2 regions of the Cellulomonas algicola genome follow, and region 1 is predicted to be linked to the other one. Evidence: riboswitches for the same ligand, from Rfam matches in the RefSeq annotation. Region 1 holds a riboswitch; the other holds the start of a gene.
The links. A riboswitch is a leader RNA that binds a small molecule or an ion and turns the genes downstream of it on or off. The one in region 1 is predicted to bind S-adenosylmethionine.
Positions count from the first base shown of each region.

Region 2: another riboswitch for S-adenosylmethionine. It lies ahead of KOV94_RS12575 (methylenetetrahydrofolate reductase); the one in region 1 lies ahead of KOV94_RS01645 (rhodanese-like domain-containing protein).

Region 1 is NZ_JAHKSJ010000002.1:356,398-360,101, reverse strand. Features, by position in the region: gene KOV94_RS01660 (GNAT family N-acetyltransferase) at 1-216, opposite strand, end outside; gene KOV94_RS01655 (pentapeptide repeat-containing protein) at 254-844, shown strand; gene KOV94_RS01650 (aminotransferase class V-fold PLP-dependent enzyme) at 936-2,351, opposite strand; SAM riboswitch class IV at 2,393-2,507, opposite strand; SAM riboswitch class I at 2,628-2,722, shown strand; gene KOV94_RS01645 (rhodanese-like domain-containing protein) at 2,729-3,142, shown strand; gene KOV94_RS01640 (O-succinylhomoserine sulfhydrylase) at 3,166-3,704, shown strand, end outside.
Region 2 is NZ_JAHKSJ010000015.1:104,617-108,320, reverse strand. Features, by position in the region: gene KOV94_RS12585 (DNA-3-methyladenine glycosylase I) at 1-321, shown strand, start outside; gene KOV94_RS12580 (hypothetical protein) at 543-758, shown strand; SAM riboswitch class I at 972-1,067, shown strand; gene KOV94_RS12575 (methylenetetrahydrofolate reductase) at 1,135-2,268, shown strand; gene metE (5-methyltetrahydropteroyltriglutamate--homocysteine S-methyltransferase) at 2,265-3,704, shown strand, end outside.

The DNA.
Region 1 (3,704 bases):
GCCCGTCGCCGCGTCGAGGACCGCGAGCGCGACCCGCCCCGGCGTCGCCCGCGCGCGGTCCACCTCGGCCCGCCAGCCGTCGATCCCGACGGGCAGCGGCGACGACATGCCCGCCCACACCCGGTCGTCGACGAACGCGGCGAGCGCCGCCGCGTGGGTGTCGTCGAGCGGGACGAGGCGAGCACCGTGGCCTTCGAGCGTGACGTCGTGGAGCACGGCGGAAGCGTCGCACGGGTCTGGCAGGGTGGCGACCATGGTTTTCTTGGAGCGCGACGGCGACCTGGACGCCCTCGACCTGGTCGGCGAGGACCTCGACGGGCAGGACGGGTCCCACTCCCGGATCCTCGAGTGCACCTTCACGGACTGCTCGCTCGACGGTGTGCGCCTGGACGGCACGCGCGCGTCGGACACCGCCTGGACGCGCGTGCGGGCCGGGTCGCTGTCCGCGGTGTCGACGACCTGGCTCGACTGCCGGTGGGAGGGCGCGCGGCTCGGTGCGGTCGAGGCGCACGGGTCGGAGTGGACCCGCGTCGAGCTGCACGGGGGCAAGGTCGACTACCTCAACCTGCGCGACGCGACGCTCACCGACGTGCGGCTGGTCGGCGTCATGGTCGACGAGCTCGACCTGGCCCGGGTGAAGGCGCGCAAGGTCGTCCTCGACGACTGCCGTGTCCGGCGTCTCGACGTCTCGGGCGCGCGGCTCGAGGACGTCGACCTGCGCGGAGTCGTAGGGCTCGAGCGCATCGACGGCCTCGACGGGCTGCGCGGCGCGCGCATCACGCAGGACCAGCTGCTCGACCTCGCCCCGCTCGTCGCCGAGCACCTGGGCATCGTCGTCGGCTGATCACGCGCCCGTCCCCCGCGGGCCGGGCCCCCTCGGCGCGCGCGACCGACGCGGCCTGACGACGAGCGGGCGCCGAGCCGTCGCGGGCGCGTCAGTCGTCGAGGGCCGGACCGCAGGCGGCGGCCGCGGTGGCGGCGAGGGCGTCGAGGCCGTGGACCTGCACGAGGGGGCGGGTGTCGTCGACGACGGTCCAGCAGGCGTCGACGACGTCGTACCGGGCGGCCGGGCCGTCGGCGAGGTAGCGGCGCAGCGCGTCGACGAGGCGGTCGACGGCCTCGCTCGTCGTGCCGACGCCGACGGACGCGCGGATCGCGCCGCCGGACGCGCCGAGGTGCGCGAGGAGCGGGTGCGCGCAGAACCGGCCGTCGCGGACGCCGATGCCGTGCTCGGCCGACAGGTACGCGGCGACGAGGCCGGGGTCGTGGCCGGGGACGGTGAACGTGAGGACGCCGACCGGGTCCGCGGAGTCGGGCCAGATGCGCGCGACCTCGACGCCGTCGATCGTGCCCAGGCCGTCGACCAGGCGGGCGCGGAGCGCCTCCTCGTGCGCGAGCAGCGCGCCGGCGGGCAGGGCGGCGAGCCGGTCGCACGCCTCCGCGAGCGCGATCGCGCCGATGACGTTGGGCGACCCGGCCTCGTGCCGCGCGGGGGCGGGCTGCCAGACGGTCCGGTCGGCGCGCACGTCGCGCACGGCGCCGCCACCGGCCAGGTAGGGCGTGCCGGTGTCGAGCCAGTCGCGGCGACCGACGAGCGCGCCCGCGCCGAAGGGCGCGTACGTCTTGTGGCCGGAGAACGCGACGTAGTCGGCGCCGGTGCGGGCGAGCGAGAAGCCGCGGTGCGGGACGAGCTGCGCGCCGTCGACGGCGACGCGGGTGCCCTCGGCGTGCGCGAGCGCCACGACCTCCTCGATCGGCAGCGACTCGCCCGTCACGTTGGACGCGCCCGTGATCGTCAGGATCGCGTAGGGCTGGGTCGCGAGCTCGGTGCGCAACGCGTCGAGGGTCTCGGCGACGGTCCGGCCGATCGGGAGGATCGTCGTGGTGTTGCCGTGCCGCTGCGACGACTGCACCCACGGCAGCAGGTTGGCGTGGTGCTCGACGTCGAGGACGAGGACCTTGCCACCGGCGGGGACGACACCCGCGAGCAGGTTGAGCGAGTCGGTCGTGTTGCGCGTGATGATCGCGACGTCGTCGGGGCGCGCGTCGACGAACCGCGCGATGCTCTGCCGGGACGACTCGTAGAGGGCCGTGGACACCTGCGACAGGTACCCGGCGCCGCGGTGCACCGACGCGTACAGCGGCAGGACCTCGGTGACGCGGGCGGCGACGGACTCGAGCGCGGGGGCGCTCGCGGCGTAGTCGAGGTTGGCGTAGACCCGCTGGGTGCCGTCGACGAGCGGGACGGTCGTGTCGCCGCCGACGACGGGCAGCAGGGCGGGGACGGGCTCGCGGGTCGACACCGGGGCGTCGACCTCGGCACAGGACGTGGTCTCGGCGATGACGGACATGGTGCTCCTCACGGGTCCGTGGGACCCGGCACCGACGGCCGGCCCCGCGCTTGCCGTCCGCCGGGCGGCGGTCGGCCTGGTCGTCACCCGGGGCACCCCACCGCGGAGGAGGGTTGCCGGCCAGCGAGCCGGGGCTTCGCGCTGGCGCTCATGACCTGACGACGAGGGTTCCGTCGGCGCCCGTGATGTGTCAACGGGACACGTCGGCCGTCTCGGATGACGGGACAGCGTGTCCACTCCTTGGCGCGTCGGCCGCCGGCGCGCGTAGCATCGCGCCAACCATCCAGAGCGGCCGAGAGATCTGGCTCGACGACGCCGCAGCAACCCCCCGGTCCGCCGGGCGAGGGTGCTACCGCCAGGACCGATGGAGGATCGCGATGCCGTACGCCGGTGACCTGACCCCGCAGCAGGCGTGGGACCTGCTCGCGTCCGACGAGCGCGCCCTGCTCGTCGACGTGCGCACCGACGCCGAGTGGCGGCTGATCGGCGTGCCCGACGCCACCGAGATCGGCGGCCGTGCGGCGCTCGTCGAGTGGACGACCCCGCACGGCCTCAACCCCCGGTTCGTCGACGAGCTCGCCGAGGCGGGCCTGACGCCCGGCGACGAGCGGCCCGTCGTCTTCCTGTGCCGCTCCGGGGTCCGCTCGGTCGCCGCCGCGCAGGCCGCGACCGCCGCCGGGTTCGGCCCCGCGTACAACGTGCTGCGCGGGTTCGAGGGCGACGTCGGCCCCGACGGTCAGCGCGGGCACGTCGGGTGGCGCGCCGAGGGACTGCCCTGGACGACGCTGTGACCGCCGACCGCGTGCCGGGCCGCGTGCCCGGTCCCGGCGACTGGGACGACCGCTCCGTCGACCGCTCGACGCTGCGGCCCGACACGCTCGCCGTCCGCGGCGGGCTCGTGCGGTCCGAGTTCCAGGAGATGTCCGAGGGCCTCTTCCTCACCCAGGGGTACGTGTACGACTCCGCCGCGCAAGCCGAGTCCGCGTTCGCGGGCGACGTCGACCGGTTCCTCTACTCGCGCTACTCCAACCCGACGGTCTCGACGTTCGAGGAGCGCCTGCGCCTGCTCGACGGCGCCGAGGCCGCATACGCGACCGCGACCGGCATGTCCGCCGTCTTCACCGCCCTGGCCGCGCTCGTCCAGCAGGGCTCGCGCATCGTGTCCGCCCGCGCGCTCTTCGGGTCGAGCGTCGTGATCTTCGACGAGATCCTCGCCAGGTGGGGCGTCCGCACCGACTACGTCGACGGGCACGTCCTGTCGCAGTGGGAGGAGGCACTGTCGACCCCGGCGGACGTCGTCTTCTTCGAGACGCCGTCGAACCCCATGCAGGACCTGGTCGACATCGCCGCCGT
Region 2 (3,704 bases), on a different contig from region 1:
GACGTCGGCATCGTCCGGAACCGCGCGAAGATCGAGGCGACGATCGCCAACGCCCGTGCGCTGCGGGACCTGCACGCGCAGGGACGCACGCTCGACGAGGTCCTGTGGTCCCACGCCCCCGACCGGGCCGACCACGTCCGGCCCGCGACCTGGACGGACGTGCCGGCCGTGACCGCGGAGTCCCGCGCGCTCGCGCGCGAGCTCAAGTCGCTCGGCTTCCGGTTCGTCGGACCCACGACCGCCTACGCCGCGATGCAGGCGTGCGGGCTGGTCGACGACCACCTCGCGACGTGCCCGTCGGTCGCGGTAGCGGTGGCGTGACGCGTCCGCGCTGCGTCGGCCACGGTGTTCACCGTGCGGAGAACGCCCGCCTACCAGCGCGGCGGACGCATCCCGGCGGCCGCGGACCATCGCAGCCGACGCATCCCAGCGGCCACCGACGACCGCTCGGCGCGGCGCCCGCGTGAGGCTGCTGCTCCCGTCGAGTGACGCCTCGGCACGCGCCTCCGACCCACTTTCGGGCGGAGGTTAGGATGCCCGGCATGACGGACACGACGGACCCCGACGGGCGGCTCGACGCCGTGCGTGCGGCTGCCGCCGCGATGTCCACGCCGTCGGACGTCGACGCCGAGGTGCTGGCCGCCGTCCAGGACGGTCTGCTCGGTGTCGTGGCGGGTTCGCCGACCTCCTGGTTCGACGTCCCGACGCAGCGCAGCCGGCTCCGGCCCGGTCACCTGACCCCGCGCCGCCGCCGCTGATCCGAGGACGGACCGGACGCCCCTCCGCCCCGCCCTCCTCAGCCCCTCGTCGGGCAACCGTCCGGCACCGCGCGGGATCGATCATCATCATCGACGGGCGACGGCTCGCGGCGGCCACGCAACCCGCGCGACGGACCACGTCGCGGGCGGACGTCGGTGTCTCACCGGTCGAGCAACGTTGCCCACCATGTGGTCGGCGGTCTAGCATCTCGACAACCATCCAGAGCGGCCGAGAGACCTGGCTCGACGACGCCGCAGCAACCCCCCTCCTGGCGAGGGTGTGGGTGCTTCCGCCAGGGTCGATGGAGTGAACGATGCCGCAGCACCCCGCGTGCCCCCGCGACCCCCGCGCGGGCCGACCGACACCGGTCGTCCGGTGAGCGCCCCCGTCGTGGACGCGGCCCCCGGCACAGTCGACGCGACCGGCACCGTCGCCGACGCCGGATCGCGTCGGACGACCGGCCCGCACGTGGTCCCCGACCGCCCGCTCGCCGCGATCGACCGGCCGACCGTGTCGTTCGAGCTGTTCCCGCCGCGCAACCCCGACGCCGCCCCGCGGCTCTGGGAGACGATCCAGCGGCTCGGCGAGGCGCACCCCGACTTCGTGTCGGTCACGTACGGCGCCTCGGGCCGCACGCGCGTCACGACCCGTGCGCTCGTCAGCCGGCTCCTGCGCGAGACGTCGCTCAACCCGATCGCGCACCTCACGTGCGTCGGCACGTCGCGCGACGAGATCACGGCCATCGTCGAGGAGTTCCTCGACGAAGGTGCGCGCTCCTTCCTGGCGCTGCGCGGCGACCCGCCCGCGGGGCAGGACGACTGGCAGCCGCACCCGGACGGCGTGAACACCGCGAGCGAGCTCGTGGAGCTGCTGCGCGAGATCGAGTCCCGCCGGTGCGCGGGCAGCCCGTCGCAGGCGGTCCGCGCCCGCGTCCGGCCGCTCTCGGTGGCCGTCGCGGCGTTCCCCCGGGGCAACGCGGCGACCGGCGGGACCCGCGCGCAGGACGTCGCGTCGCTGCTGGCCAAGCAGGAGGCCGGCGCGGACTTCGCGATCACGCAGGTCTTCTTCGACGCCGAGTCGTACCTCGGGCTCGTCGCCGAGGCGCACGACGCGGGCGTCACCATCCCGATCATCCCGGGCATCATCCCCAGCACGGACCCCGCACGGCTGCTCCGCGTGCAGGACCTCACGGGTGTGCCCGTCCCGCGCGACCTGCTCGACCTGCTCGGGTCCGCGGACGACGACCTCGAGCGGCACCGTCGCGGCATCCGCGCCGGCGTCGACCTCGTCCAGGGCGTGCTCGACGGCGGCGCCCCGGGCGTCCACCTCTACACGTTCAACCAGCACCACGCCGCGCTCGACCTGCTCGAAGGAGCAGGTCTGGACGGCGGGGCCCGCACCGGCCGCAGCGCCGTACCCGTCACGGCCCCCACCGCGACGACCCCCGGCACGCCCGGACCGACCACGACGGCACCCGACCCGACCCACGAGGGACAGACACCGCGATGACCACCACCCCCACGTTCCCCGCCGGCTCCGTCCTGGGCTACCCCCGGATCGGCCCGCGCCGCGAGCTCAAGAAGGCCATCGAGGCGTTCTGGGCCGGTCGCTCCTCGGCCGACGAGGTCGAGGCCGTCGCCGCCGACCTGCGCCGCCGCACCCGCACCCGCCTGGCCGAGCTCGGCCTGCGCACCGACGTGCCGGCGATCCCCAGCGCGTTCTCGTTCTACGACCACGTGCTCGACGCCGCAGCCGTGCTCGGCGCGATCCCGTCGCGCTTCGCCGACCTGCTCGACGCCGACGGCCGTCTGGACCTCGCGGGCTACTCGACGGTCGCGCGCGGCCGCGGTGACGACCTGCCGCTCGAGATGACCAAGTGGTTCGACTCGAACTACCACTACCTGGTCCCCGAGATCGGCCCCGACACCGAGTTCCGCTACGCCAGCGACCGCCCGGTCCGCGAGTTCGCCGAGGCGCTGGCCGAGGGCGTGCTGACCCGCCCGGTCATCGTCGGCCCGGTGACGTTCCTCGCGCTCGCCAAGGCCGCCGAGGGCTCGCCCGACGACTTCGCGCCCATCGACCGCCTCGCCGACGTGCTCCCCGTCTACGCCGCGCTGCTGCGCGACCTCGCCGCCGCCGGTGCGACGTGGGTCCAGCTCGACGAGCCGGCCCTCGTGTCCGACTCGGTCGAGGTGCCCGTCGAGCGTCTGCTCGCGTCCGTCACCGAGGCGTACGGCGCGCTCACCGCGGTCGAGGGCCGCCCGGCGCTGTTCGTCGCCGCGCCCTACGGCGACCTGCGCGACGCGCTCGGCGTGCTCGCGGCGACCGACGTCGAGGCCATCGGCGTCGACCTGGTCCGCGGCCCGGCCCCGACGCAGGCCGTCGCCGGCCTGGAGTCGAAGACGCTGGTCGCCGGCGTGATCGACGGCCACAACATCTGGCGCGCCGACCTCGACGCCAAGCTCCAGGTGCTCGAGCAGCTCGAGAACCTCGGTGCGGGCGCGGTGACGGTCGGCACGTCGACGTCGCTGTTCCACGTCCCCCACGACGTGCAGGACGAGCCCACGCTCGACCCGACGCTGAAGTCGTGGCTCGCGTTCGCCGACCAGAAGGTCGTCGAGGTCGTCACGCTCGCCGAGGGCCTGACCGAGGGCCGCGAGGCGATCCACGAGCAGCTCCTCGCCGCGTCCGACGCCGTCGCCTCGCGCAAGACGGCCCCCGGCGTGGTCCGCCCCGAGGTGCGCGAGCGCGTCGCCGCCCTCGGCGAGGACGCGTTCAACCGCGGCGACTTCGAGGGCCGCAAGGCCGCGCAGGCCGCGCGTTTCGACCTGCCGCCGCTGCCCACGACCACCATCGGCTCGTTCCCGCAGACGCCCGAGATCCGCAAGGCGCGCGCCGCGTTCGGCAAGGGCGAGCTGACCGCCGAGCAGTACGAGGACGAGATG